DNA from 2 places in the Paenibacillus sp. sptzw28 genome. Region 2 is predicted to be linked to the other one. Evidence: a T-box and tRNA genes for the amino acid it is inferred to sense, from the RefSeq annotation. Region 2 holds a T-box; the other holds one or more tRNA genes.
The links. A T-box is a leader RNA that pairs with one kind of tRNA and senses whether it is charged. The one in region 2 lies ahead of tyrS (tyrosine--tRNA ligase), so its partner is inferred to be a tRNA-Tyr.
Positions count from the first base shown of each region.

Region 1: it has a tRNA-Tyr gene. The T-box ahead of tyrS (tyrosine--tRNA ligase) is inferred to sense a tRNA for this amino acid. The anticodon was not compared.

Region 1 is NZ_CP080545.1:5,114,887-5,121,762, reverse strand. It holds rRNA gene KZ483_RS23585 (23S ribosomal RNA) at 1-1,336, shown strand, start outside; tRNA gene KZ483_RS23580 (tRNA-Asn) at 1,452-1,527, shown strand; tRNA gene KZ483_RS23575 (tRNA-Ser) at 1,531-1,621, shown strand; tRNA gene KZ483_RS23570 (tRNA-Glu) at 1,625-1,699, shown strand; tRNA gene KZ483_RS23565 (tRNA-Val) at 1,778-1,853, shown strand; tRNA gene KZ483_RS23560 (tRNA-Met) at 1,883-1,959, shown strand; tRNA gene KZ483_RS23555 (tRNA-Asp) at 1,995-2,071, shown strand; tRNA gene KZ483_RS23550 (tRNA-Phe) at 2,084-2,159, shown strand; tRNA gene KZ483_RS23545 (tRNA-Thr) at 2,176-2,251, shown strand; tRNA gene KZ483_RS23540 (tRNA-Tyr) at 2,257-2,342, shown strand; tRNA gene KZ483_RS23535 (tRNA-Trp) at 2,352-2,425, shown strand; tRNA gene KZ483_RS23530 (tRNA-His) at 2,439-2,514, shown strand; tRNA gene KZ483_RS23525 (tRNA-Gln) at 2,544-2,618, shown strand; tRNA gene KZ483_RS23520 (tRNA-Gly) at 2,626-2,700, shown strand; tRNA gene KZ483_RS23515 (tRNA-Cys) at 2,716-2,789, shown strand; tRNA gene KZ483_RS23510 (tRNA-Arg) at 2,807-2,883, shown strand; tRNA gene KZ483_RS23505 (tRNA-Leu) at 2,891-2,972, shown strand; gene KZ483_RS23500 (LiaF transmembrane domain-containing protein) at 3,326-3,616, shown strand; gene KZ483_RS23495 (PspA/IM30 family protein) at 3,665-4,354, shown strand; gene KZ483_RS23490 (PspC domain-containing protein) at 4,351-4,839, shown strand; gene KZ483_RS23485 (PspA/IM30 family protein) at 4,842-5,528, shown strand; gene KZ483_RS23480 (sensor histidine kinase) at 5,695-6,771, shown strand; gene KZ483_RS23475 (response regulator transcription factor) at 6,792-6,876, shown strand, end outside.
Region 2 is NZ_CP080545.1:2,827,352-2,834,227, forward strand. It holds gene acsA (acetate--CoA ligase) at 1-661, shown strand, start outside; gene KZ483_RS12660 (transglycosylase domain-containing protein) at 736-3,852, opposite strand; T-box leader at 4,037-4,304, shown strand; gene tyrS (tyrosine--tRNA ligase) at 4,352-5,605, shown strand; gene KZ483_RS12670 (rhamnogalacturonan lyase family protein) at 5,815-6,876, shown strand, end outside.

The DNA.
Region 1 (6,876 bases), 2.3 Mb from region 2:
TACCGAAGGTCATGTGCTCCCGCTGCCGAGAAAAGCCTCTAGCCAGGCGAAGGTGCCCGTACCGCAAACCGACACAGGTAGGCGAGCAGAGCATGCTAAGGCGCGCGGAAGAACTCTCGTTAAGGAACTCGGCAAAATGACCCCGTAACTTCGGGAGAAGGGGTGCCTCGGTAGGGTGAATAGCCCGAGGGGGCCGCAGTGAAAAGGCCCAAGCGACTGTTTAGCAAAAACACAGGTCTGTGCGAAGCCGTAAGGCGAAGTATACGGGCTGACGCCTGCCCGGTGCTGGAAGGTTAAGGGGAGTGGTAAGGGGCAACCCGAAGCTATGAACCGAAGCCCCAGTAAACGGCGGCCGTAACTATAACGGTCCTAAGGTAGCGAAATTCCTTGTCAGGTAAATTCTGACCCGCACGAATGGCGTAACGACTTGGGCGCTGTCTCAACGAGAGATCCGGTGAAATTTTAATACCTGTGAAGATGCAGGTTACCCGCGACAAGACGGAAAGACCCCATGGAGCTTTACTGCAGCTTGATATTGGACTTTGGTACGATCTGTACAGGATAGGTGGGAGCCTTGGAAGCCGGAGCGCCAGCTTCGGTGGAGGCATCGTTGGGATACCACCCTGATCGTATCGGAGTTCTAACCTGGTACCGTCATCCGGTACAGGGACCGTGTCAGGTGGGCAGTTTGACTGGGGCGGTCGCCTCCTAAAATGTAACGGAGGCGCCCAAAGGTTCCCTCAGAATGGTTGGAAATCATTCGTAGCGTGCAAAGGCATAAGGGAGCTTGACTGCGAGACCTACAAGTCGAGCAGGGACGAAAGTCGGGCTTAGTGATCCGGTGGTACCGCATGGAAGGGCCATCGCTCAACGGATAAAAGCTACCCTGGGGATAACAGGCTTATCTCCCCCAAGAGTCCACATCGACGGGGAGGTTTGGCACCTCGATGTCGGCTCATCGCATCCTGGGGCTGAAGTAGGTCCCAAGGGTTGGGCTGTTCGCCCATTAAAGCGGTACGCGAGCTGGGTTCAGAACGTCGTGAGACAGTTCGGTCCCTATCTGTCGCGGGCGTAGGAAATTTGAGAGGAGCTGTCCTTAGTACGAGAGGACCGGGATGGACGTACCGCTGGTGTACCAGTTGTTCCGCCAGGAGCACCGCTGGGTAGCCAAGTACGGACGGGATAAGCGCTGAAAGCATCTAAGCGTGAAGCCCCCCTCAAGATGAGATTTCCCAATTCGTAAGACCCCTGGTAGACGACCAGGTTGATAGGTTCGAGGTGGAAGCGCAGCAATGCGTGCAGCTGACGAATACTAATCGGTCGAGGGCTTATCCTACGAACGTTCACCTGAACGTTCACTTCGCACGCTGCTCTTAGGTTAACGTAAGACTAAAGGGGTTTCACAACTGTTCGTATCCAGTTTTCAGGGTGTAATTAACCCGAAATATCGTTCCCTGATAGCTCAGTTGGTAGAGCACTCGACTGTTAATCGAGTTGTCACAGGTTCGAGTCCTGTTCGGGGAGCCATCTGGAGAGCTGTCCGAGTGGTCGAAGGAGCACGATTGGAAATCGTGTATACGTTAACCGCGTATCGAGGGTTCGAATCCCTCGCTCTCCGCCATGTGGCCCGTTGGTCAAGGGGTTAAGACACCTCCCTTTCACGGAGGTAACAGGGGTTCGAATCCCCTACGGGTCACCAAAATAGTTCAAAAAGGTACAAATTAGGACTTGCAATGAGCAGGGCAAATGAGGTATAGTAGTACTTGTCGCTCATTACGGAGGCTTAGCTCAGCTGGGAGAGCATCTGCCTTACAAGCAGAGGGTCGGCGGTTCGATCCCGTCAGCCTCCACCATTAAACTGCATAAGCAGTATTCATAACGACGCGGGGTGGAGCAGCCCGGTAGCTCGTCGGGCTCATAACCCGAAGGCCGCAGGTTCAAATCCTGCCCCCGCAACCAACTTTACCTTCGGAGTCATCCGAGAACCATAATGTGGAGCTGTGGTGTAGAGGCCTAACATGCCTGCCTGTCACGCAGGAGACCGCGGGTTCGAATCCCGTCAGCTCCGCCATTTTCACCAAATGGCTCGGTAGCTCAGTCGGTAGAGCAGAGGACTGAAAATCCTCGTGTCGGCGGTTCGATTCCGTCCCGAGCCACCATTTAAGAATTGAATATGCCGTTGTAGCTCAATTGGTAGAGCAACTGACTTGTAATCAGTAGGTTGGGGGTTCAAGTCCTCTCGACGGCACCACTCATGGAGGATTAGCGAAGTGGCCAAACGCAGCAGACTGTAAATCTGTTCTCTGACGAGTTCGGTGGTTCGAATCCATCATCCTCCACCAGTTTACCTTAGGGGCATAGTTTAAAGGTAGAACAGCGGTCTCCAAAACCGTTAGTGTGGGTTCAATTCCTGCTGCCCCTGCCAAAAGGTTCATATGGCGATCGTGGCGAAGTGGTTAACGCATCGGTTTGTGGATCCGACATTCGGGGGTTCAATTCCCCTCGATCGCCCCATCATACAAATTATAAGATAAATAAAAGATTGGGGATTAGCCAAGCGGTAAGGCAACGGACTTTGACTCCGTCATTCCTAGGTTCGAATCCTAGATCCCCAGCCATTTATATGCGGAAGTGGCTCAGCGGTAGAGCATCGCCTTGCCAAGGCGAGGGTCGCGGGTTCGATTCCCGTCTTCCGCTCCATTTTTTTTTATTTCTGGCGCCATAGCCAAGTGGTAAGGCAGAGCTCTGCAAAAGCTTTACCCCCAGTTCGAATCTGGGTGGCGCCTCCACAATCTTCAACAATCGTGTGCCCTTAGCTCAGCTGGATAGAGCGTTTGACTACGAATCAAAAGGTCAGGAGTTCGAATCTCTTAGGGCACGCCATTAATTTGCCGGTGTGGCGGAATGGCAGACGCGCGCGACTCAAAATCGTGAGGGAAACCGTGGAGGTTCGAGTCCTCTCACCGGCACCATACATAGAAGTTGTAACCTGATGGAATTGCATCAGGTTTTTTTTATTTTTAACAACGAGCATGAATCTATGCGTGCTCCACTTGGGTAATTCAGGACCGTACGCGGAATCAGTGTGTATGAGAAGGTGATATTAAAGACCCTTTCACTTGGATTAATAACTGTGCGTAGCCCTTTCGGTCCATGGGGTGGGTCCACTCCCCGACCCAAGTCTAGGGAGAAAACCGTCGCGAGTCCGTTTTGAAACGGCTGGAAAACACCTACAATAAATACATAAGCAAGCGATGAAACAACTTCAAGCGCAGCGACGTAATGAAAAGTATAAAAGTTCTGAGGGAAGGCGGTGACAGTAAGAATGAATGGTAAATCGGTGTTAGGTGCGTTACTTGTTATTGCAGGAAGTTTGATGGTGATGAAGTTTATCGGGATTAATCTCAGCTGGATTTTCAGTTTGTTGATGCCTTTCATCTTGATCGGTCTTGGAGTCGTGGGAGTCAAAAATGACAAGAAGCTCATCGGTGGCATTCTCATCGTAGTCGGAGCATTTATGCTGATTGGCAAGCTTGCCGGAATTATCGCGTTGCTGCTTGCGATCGGAATTATCTTATGGGGAGTTTCAATGTTCAAACGTCGTAAACACGTTTAATTAAATACTTAGTAATCGTAATAGATTCCGGATTAAGGAGGTTTATGCATGAGTATTATCCGTAGGGTCCGTGACATTACAGTGGCGACACTAAATGAGCGGCTGGAGAAAGCGGAAGATCCTGTTAAGTTAATTGACCAATTCTTGTGGTCGACAAGGGAAGATATTATTCAAGCTGAGCGATTATATCAGCAGTATGTGGGACACGGGAACTACTTGAAGTCTCAATGGCTGCAAGCGGAGCAGCTGAGAGACAAGCGTGAACAACAAGCAATGACTGCCCTTAAAGCAGGGGAGGAGCATGTAGCACGAATTGCACTTACAGATAAAGCGACCAGCGAGGAACGTGCTGCTCAGTACCGTGAATTATACGAACAAACACAGCAGAACGTCCGGGAGCTGGAGGATCAGCTTCGAGAGTTGCGGGCGGAGTATCAGGCTGTTTACGATAAACGTGAATACTATGCAGCTCGGATGGAATCCCTGCGCCTTCAACAGCGGATGAACGCACGGTATAACGGCCTCGGGCAGCAGCCTGGGCAGCAGCCTGCAGGCATGTTCCGCAGGCTGGAGGATCGGATCAGCGATATGGAGCTTGAAGCAAAAAGCCTTCGCGATTTACGCCGGGCTGGACAGGAATTTATCGTCGAGGCGGGTTCGACTCTGCAGTCCGTCATCGAGCGCGAAATGGAACAATTGAAACGAAAATTGCAGCAGGAAGGATGGAAATCGTCATGAGGAAACTGTATCGGTCGCGCCGCGATAAGAAGCTGTTCGGTTTGTGCGGCGGTATCGCCGAGATGCTGAATGTGGACGCGACACTGCTGCGGATTCTTCTGATTGTCCTGACCGTATTTACAAGCGGTGCATTAATATTGGTATATATTCTTGCCGGCCTCGTTGTACCTAAGGAACCGAACATATACAGCGGATTCGGTCCCGGCAGCTTTGGACCCGGCGGTTACGGCTCCGGCGGCGGATATAATGGTGGTTGGAATAACGGCCCGGGCTTTGGCTCGCAAAACAATGGTCAAGGCTTTGGCGGACCTTATACAAATACACCTCCATCCAGTGGTCCGTCGGCTGGACCTGCCAGTTGGCAGCAAGGACAATCGGCATCAAATTTGGATGCCATGATGGAAGATCTGGAGAAAAAAGCGCTCCGTCGTGAGATAGAAGAACTGAAAGCAAAATTAGCCAAGCACGAGAAGGGAGAGTTTTAACTATGAGTATTTTTAAGCGAATGAAAGATATGACGAAAGCTTCTCTTAACGAGCTGCTCGACAAAATGGAAGATCCTGTTGTAATGTTAAACCAATATCTGCGTGATATGGAGGCGGAAATTCATCAGGCCGAATTGACGGTTGCCAAGCAAATGGCAAACGAGCGCCGTATGAAACAGCGTCTTGACGAAGCGTTCCGCAGTGCCGCAGACCGTGAGACGAAAGCTGAAACTGCGATTCGCTCCGGCCAGGAGGAGCTTGCACGGAAGCTTTTGGAAGAGAAAATATTCTTCGATCACAAAACGGCCGAATATACGGATATGCATGCCGCAGCCAAAACGCAGGCCGAAGAGCTTATGCTGCAGCTCCATGGTATGAAGGATGAGTTCTACCAGCTTCGGAATAAACGCAATGAGCTGGCAGCGCGTGCACAGATGGCAAAAGCGAAGAAGCAAATGGCGCAAGTAACGACGGTTCACTCGATCGAAAGCGGCAGCGCTTCACGGGGCTTTACCCGTATGGAAGAAAAGATTATGCAGCTGGAAGCGGAAGCTGAAGTGATACGTGTCCCATATACGTCTTATAATGGTCCATCTGCCGTTGGCACAGTAGATCCTTCGAAGCAGTTGAAGGTCGAAGAGCAGCTTCAAGCACTGAAAAACAAATTAAACCCTCCGTCAGCCGAGTAGGGTTGACTGGGAAGACTAGGTACGACGATTGACCTTCCGAGTTGTTTTCAGCCGGAATAGAAATCGAAGGGTTTGCAAATGGATAAGCCAAGACAGTATGCGCTTCGCGAATGAAGCCTCTGTCTCTGGCTTGTTTCCATGGTTACATAGAGAGGGGCATATACCCATGGCTGACCAATCGCCTTCGGATGAAGCAAGCGTCAATATGCGTAGTGAACAAGGGGACTCGGGGAGACAGCGTCAAGCGATGCATCCTTATCGGAATGCGCGAGGAGGCCCGCCGCTTAATCAACCCAGGGGAAACGCTGCAGAGACGGTGATATGGCTGCTTGTCATCATTGGCTTGATTGTTCTCGTTATGCAAGGTATGGGCTACATCAAGGTATTCGCCTTGCAAACAAAAGCCGCAGCGATCGGTTTGACCATTATAGGGCTCGCGCTTATTGCCGCGGCTGGATACAGTTATTTTCAGGGAGTAAAGCTGAGGGCGGCGGTCAAGCGGTTAACCGACCAACAGCGTCGGAAGAAACAGAGGGTAACGCTTCCTTCCGCTGAAGACACAACTGAAACATCCGAGGATTTCTCGGAAGAGGATGAGGTATGGACGGAACAGGTTCGTTTCTCTGCCGTCATTGAAGAACGGGAAAGGCTCGCGCGAGAGCTTCATGACGCTGTAAGCCAGCAGTTGTTTGCCATATCAATGACCGCGACAGCAGTCAGCAGAACGCTTGAGACGGATTGGGAGAGAGCCAAACGCCAGGTGCAGCTTATTGAAGAAATGGCCTCCGTCGCTCAATCCGAGATGCGGGCATTACTTCTGCATTTACGGCCGGTGCATTTGGATGGCAAAAATTTGGGTCAAGCGCTTCAGATTTTGGTTGAGGAATTAAAGCAGAAGGTACCGATCGCCATAACGCTTGATGTGGACGATTCAATCAAGCTTGCCGCTGAAGCGGAGGACCATCTCTTTCGAATTGCACAGGAGGCGCTTTCCAATACGCTTCGACATTCCAAAGCGGACCAGATGAGTATTCGTCTACACAGCATAGGCAAGAATGCACAATTGATTTTCCAGGATAACGGAGTTGGGTTTGATTTGGAAGAGAAGAAGCAAACGTCATACGGACTGCTTACAATGGAAGAACGGATAAATGTCCTGGGGGGCTCGATGCAGCTGGTTACCGCACCCGGTCAGGGCGTCATCATTGACATACGCATACCTGTTACAGCCATGGTTTTATAAAAGGAGGGGAGATCCACCGGATGGAGGCTCTGGAAAATAGGAACGCATTGAATCAACCGATTAAAGTGCTTCTCGTTGACGACCATGAGATGGTTCGAATTGGTC
Region 2 (6,876 bases):
CGATACGTGGTGGATGACGGAAACGGGGGCGCAGCTCATCTGCAATTATCCGAGCATGGATATTAAGCCCGGCTCGATGGGACGTCCTCTGCCGGGCGTGCAGGCGGCGATTATTGACGATACCGGTAATGAGGTCCCGCCTTACCGGATGGGAAACCTGGCGATTAAGACGCCATGGCCGTCCATGATGCGTAAGATTTGGAATAATCCGTCCAAATACGAAGAATATTTCCGTATTCCGGGCTGGTATGTCTCAGGAGACTCCGCTTATATGGATGAGGACGGTTACTTCTGGTTCCAAGGCCGAATTGATGATGTCATCAACACTTCCGGCGAACGGGTAGGTCCCTTTGAGGTCGAGAGCAAGCTCGTGGAGCATCCTGCGGTAGCGGAAGCAGGTGTGATCGGCAAGCCTGACCCGATGCGAGGCGAAATCATCAAAGCATTTGTAGCGCTTCGCGAAGGTTATTATCCATCTGAAGAGCTGAAGGCCGATATATCCAAATTCGTTAAAGAAGGTCTTTCCGCGCATGCCGCACCGCGCGAGATCGAGTTTAAAGAGAAGCTGCCGAAGACACGAAGCGGGAAGATTATGCGCCGGGTTCTGAAGGCATGGGAATTAAACCTTCCAACCGGAGATTTGTCTACGATCGAGGATTGAATAATATGAGTGGCCTTATAACAAAATTGAAGCCGCCCATCTGCATCTTAATCCGATGCAAATGGGCGGCTTTGTCATTGCAGATGAACCGTTTCCGAAGGAGGCGATTCACCGTTCTGGTTGGCAGCCGTGACACGGAAGGAACCGCTCGAAAGGGGCGATACATACTCGAATCGGGCTTCAGTGGTGGACCCTATTTTATTGAACTTCCCATCGTTCTGGGCACTGTAATATACGTTATATTCGGTTACCTGCTCCGCTGAAGCGTTATCCGCCCAGGTAAGCTTGATACCGAGATCCGTCGCTTCCACCTTGACACCGGAAGGTGCTGAAGGCGCCGCTAAGGCGCTCTCCCCGCCAGCTCCGGCTCCGGGATCAGGTATAACATTACCGCCATCCGTCCCTTGCGGGCCGGGTTCCGTTCCGTCACCTGGCTGCGTAGGTCCAGGCGAGGAGCTCGACCCGTCTGATGAGACGATGATGCTCGGCATCGATTCGTTGCCGGCCACGTCGACGGCCGTGACATAGTAGCTGTATGTTCCGGCGCCGGCAGCATTAACGAACTGCATACTATCGCCGGTAAGTATCGAGGGAGCAATGTTAGCGTAAGGCGCCCGGTCAACAGAACGGTATAACCGATAACCGACCACATCGCCATCCGGCGATTTCGCGAAAGTGATCTTGTAAGCTCCTTGCACCGGCTCCAACCTTACATTAGCCGGCGGGGAAGGGGCTTTACCGTCATCCACACGCGGGTCGACCTGGGACGGAGCATCATCCGATGCGTCCGCGGGCAGGTATGCGCTCATTGGGCGTCTGCTCTTCTGCGGCAGCTTCGCCTGTGCCGCTGCGATTTCCGCCATCAGCTGATCCAGCGGCTTTTTGCGCTTCACGACAATCTGTTCGCGGACCATATCGGCAGGAGTTGACGGCTGTGGAATATAGTTGACTCCGTTATAACGGATATATGACATTTTCACAAGCGCGTCATCCAGTTTCGTAGGCAAATAATTTCTGTTGAAATAATCAGTCACCAGTTTTCCGGTTTGACGGGTCAAATCGGTAGGAAGCATTCCGCTAACGCTTGATACCGTTGCTTTTACAATACCGGAGGGCATCGTAAACTGCTTCGTCGGGAATAGGTCGGGACGATCTGTGGTGACGGAGTTCATAATCTGCGTCCAGATTACTCTCGCGCGAGCCCGTCCGTCTTTTGAAAGTGTATGTATCTGTTCTTCATACCCCGCCCATACGCCAAGAGTTATGTCAGGCGTGAATCCCATAAACCAGACATCGCCATAGTCCTGCGTAGTCCCGGTTTTGCCTGCAACGGGAATTTTGCCGTACCCTTTAAATTTGGACGCGATGGAATGCCCGGTTCCACTCGGATCGGAGATGACCGTACGCAGCATGTCTGTCATGAGGAATGCCGTTTGGTCCGAGAACACCCGCAGCGGCGAGGGCTTATGCTCATAAACGACATTGCCGTCTGCATCGGTAATTTTGCTGATCATATAGGCTTCGTTAAAAATGCCGTTATCGGCGATTGCGCCATATGCGTTCGTGAGCTCCTCAACCGATACGCCTTCGCTCAGGCCGCCGATTACACCTGTCTGCGCGTAAGAGTCTTCCGGCTGGATTGTTGAGATGCCAAGCTTACGGGCGAACTTCCAGGCTTCAGGAATCGTAACCATCTGGTTGAAAATTTTCAAAGCTGGCAAGTTCAAGGACCGGTCAAGCGCTTCGCGCGCCGTTACCAGGCCGTAAAATTTCTTGTTCGAGTTCATCGGGATGTGGAAACCCTTTACCCCATCCTTAAACACCATAGGCGAATCGTCAAGGATGCTGGCCGGTTGAACGAGACCCTTCTCAATGGCCGGCAAATATGCCGCGATCGGCTTCATGGCGGAGCCGGGCTGCCGAGTCATCTGGGTCGCGTGATTCATCTGTTCCGTGTAGAAGTCTCTGCCTTCTATCATGCTCAGAACAGCGCCTGTTTTATGATTGAGCATAACGGCCGCAATCTGCTCCAAACCTTTCTCTTTACTGTAAGGTGTGAAGTTGTTGCTGTCGGAGCTAATTTCGTGCATCAGACTGTAAACGCGTTTGTCGATTGTAGTATAAATATGATAGCCGCCGCGAAGAAGCTGCTCGCGTGCTTCCTCTACCAAGGGGGCGTTTTCTTTCTTGCGCACGTCTTCAATCGTTAATTTGGGATCCTTCTGCATCAACAATATTTCGGACGCCTGGCGCTCGGATTCAAGCATTAAGTACGGAAACGTCGAATATGCTTTCTCCGCCGGTTTGGCAAGAGATGAACGGACATCAAACTTCAGGGCCGTTTGATATTGCTCTGAATTGATCCGCTTGTTTTCCAGCATATATTTGAGGACGTTATGCTGCCGCTCCAGTGCCAGCTTGAAGCCGCTCTCATTGAATTTGCCTTTGCTGGTGAATGCGGTATAAGCGGAAGGGCGCTGCGGCAATCCCGCCAAATAAGCCGCTTGCGCTATGTTTAACTGATTCAAATCGGTGATATTGAAGATACCTTTAGCCGCTGCTTTGATGCCGTACAGATTGTAACCGCTGTTACCGTTTCCGAATGGAACCTTGTTTAAGTAGGCCGTTAATATTTCATCTTTAGTCAGAAATCTTGTCAATCTAAGCGACAGGAAAATTTCTTTTGCTTTACGGCTGTCGGTCTTGTCAAGATTTAAAAAAACGCGCCGCGCCAGCTGCTGCGTAAGCGTGCTGCCTCCGGTTTGAGTTTCCTCATTCAGCAGCTTTTGTTTTATGGCACGGCCGAGTCCGTTAAAATCAATACCGAAGTTATTGTAGAAATTATTATCTTCGGTGGCCAATACCGCGTCGATGACATGCTGGGGAATATCCTTGCGTTTCACAATCCGTCGGTCTTCCTCAGTCCGCAGCTGTCCGACCGGGGTAATCCCGTCGTTGAAATAAACAAAGCCGGTTATGGAGTTCTCATTAATTTTAGCTTCGATTTCCGCTCTTGTTCTAATGGGCTCGTCCTTCACGAAGGATGCGACATAGCCCGCTGCAATTCCCGCAGTCAGCAGTCCGATTAATAGTCCGAAAATAAATAACCATTTGACTGTAATGAGCGTCACAATTCCGAATGTCCGCCATCTGCTGTGTCCATTCGTATTCTGTTGACGGTCTTGATCCATAGTTATAATACTCCTCCTCCGATTAACAGAAATATTATAGCATAAATCGATGCAAAGTGCAGAATTAGACAGTTTTTTGTCCATATATTAGGGGATTCGGAAACAGCTCGGTTAATGCGGTTAATGACAGATTGACTTATTGCATTGTGCTGTGGTATAACGAATAGCAAGAAAAGTGCATATCAGAATAGTGTGGACAGGCTTAAGTAGAACTGCAGATAGTTGTTTCAGAGAGCCGGTGGTTGGTGTAAACCGGTACGCGCTGCAGTTTGAATTACCGCCTCGAGCTGATCGGACGAACGACGTGTAAGAACGTTATAAGTAGTCCGTTTCCGGAGCGAATCCGTTATGAAATGAAGTGAGAGCAGATATTTTCCGTCCGGGATGCACGGTGATCCCTACGGCCGCTCTAACGAGGGTGGTACCGCGAGCAAATCCTTCTCGTCCCTTGAGACGAAAGGATTTTTTTTATTTCCGGACGGGAGTGGATCATGAGATGGTGAAATGGGAAAAGTTGACACCCAAGCAGCAACACGAAGTGGAGCGTCAAATGGACGTCATCCGGCGCGGTGTCGTCGAAATCGTGCCTGAGGACGAATTAAAAGCGAAGGTTGTAAATTCAGTCGCTACAGGAAAACCTTTGAAAGTAAAGCTGGGACTTGATCCGTCGGCGCCGGACATCCATATCGGACACACGGTCGTACTTCACAAGCTGCGCCAATTTCAGCAGCTTGGACACGAAGTGCAGCTCATTATCGGCGATTTCACGGGACGGATCGGCGATCCGACCGGAAAATCCGAAACGCGCAAACAGCTGAGCGAGGAAGATGTAAAGCGGAATGCCGAAACCTATCAGAAGCAGATATTCAAGCTTCTTGATCCGTCGCGAACGACAGTGTATTACAACTCAGAGTGGCTTGGTCCAATGAATTTCGCCGATGTCGTTACGCTTTCCGCGAAAGTGACGGTTGCCCGCATGCTTGAACGGGATGATTTCACCAAGCGGTACCAATCAGGTCAGCCGATCAGCATTCATGAGTTTTTCTACCCGCTTATGCAGGGGTTTGACTCTGTGGCTCTTGAGAGTGATGTAGAACTCGGCGGCACGGATCAGAAATTTAATCTGCTCATGGGGCGGACCCTGCAGAAAGAGTATGGCAAAGCGACGCAAGCGGCGATTATGACCCCCATAATCGAAGGGCTGGACGGCGTTCAGAAAATGAGCAAAAGCCTTGGCAATTACATCGGTATCGACGAGGAGCCGAATCAGATTTATGGTAAATCGATGTCGATCCCGGATGAATTGATGGTCAAATACTATGAACTCGCCACGGATATGAGCAACGAGGAGCTTGAATCGCTGCGCGCAGGGATTGCAGGCGGTACGGTGCATCCGCGAGATTCTAAAATGCAGCTTGCCCGAACGTTCGTGCGCATGTACCACGGCGAGGAGGCGGCTGCACAGGCTGAGCAGCATTTTGTCACCGTATTCCAGCAGCGTGCCCTGCCAGAGGATATCGAGCAGATCGTGCTTGCCGCGTCCGAGCTTGAAGACGGCCGAATCCGCATAGTTAAACTTCTCACCACTTTAGGTCTTCAGCCTTCGGGCAGCGAAGCCAAACGGAGCGTTCAGCAGGGAGCCGTTCGAATTAACGAGAACAAAATTGACGACCCTGGCGCCGACGTTGCAATTGCGGATGGGGATGTTATTCAAGTCGGGAAACGTAAATTTGCCAAAATTATAATCCAATAAGCAGAACTGTTCCAAGAGGGCTTGTTACGACGGTTAATCCGTTGAACATGTCCTCTTTTTCTTGCGGAAAGGCGACAGAGCGCGGTGGGTGCTGCAGAAAAGTTCAAATCAGGCAAAAAAGTATGATTGTTGGTCTCGCGGAGATCGGTTAAGATACGGAAATGCAGCGGTAGTTGCAGCATGGAAACCGATAACAGGAGGAATTACCGATGACCAAGATGCATGCGGAGCCGGTGCTGCTCGGCAAGCTTGACATCCGGCAAGCCGGGCCCCGCTGCAAGGCCTTGCTCGGGGATTTGAACGGAGACGGCAGGATGGAAATTGTCATGGTTCAGCCTGGTAACCGGCAGGATGTCCGTTATATCCCGCATCAGGTACAGTGCCTGACCGCCTATGATATGGACGGGAGACTATTGTGGCAGTTAGGCAAGCCCGATCCCAAGGCAGGAAGCCCAGGATCCGATTATCCGGCCCAAATATATGACTTAAACGGAGACGGCCGGCTTGAAGTGCTATGCATAATGAACGATCGATTTCATGTGATTGACGGTGAGACCGGTGCGGTCATGAGAACATTTGCACTGCCTGACCCGCAAGCGCACGATTGTATCGTCATCGCCAATCTATCCGGGGGCGAGCGGCCGACCGATATCATCCTAAAGGACCGGTACCACCGTTTGTGGGCGCTCGATTCGGAGTTTCGGACGCTCTGGACATACCAGGGGAACCCGGGACATTTTCCCTGGGTACATGATCTGAATGGCGACGGCCGCGACGAGGTTATGGCCGGTTATGATCTGCTTGATCATAACGGACGCCTACTATGGAGCTGCAGCGAACTGGACGACCACGCCGATTGCATTTGGGTTGGGGACGTTAATGGCGACGGAGAGAAGGAGCTTGTAATCGGCGGGAGCGTTACGGTGATGTACGACCGGAATGGAAGGGAGCTGTGGAGATATGACGGTTCTATTGAGTCTCAGCATGTGGCGCTCGGCAAGTTCCGGGCGGACCTTCATGGGCTGCAGATTGCCGGTCTTGACCGCATCGTCCGAGGCGATACGGGTGGGAATCTCAAAGGTAAAGACGGCATGTTTCTATTGAACTCCGAGGGGAGGGAATTATGGAAAGAGGAACGAAAAACCGAGGGCTGGCTGACCATAATCGAAACCGTCAGCAGTTGGGACGATAGCCGGCTCGATTATATATTGGCATACCGTAGGGGCGGAGGTGTATATCCGGCACTATACGACGGTTTTATGAACGTGGTC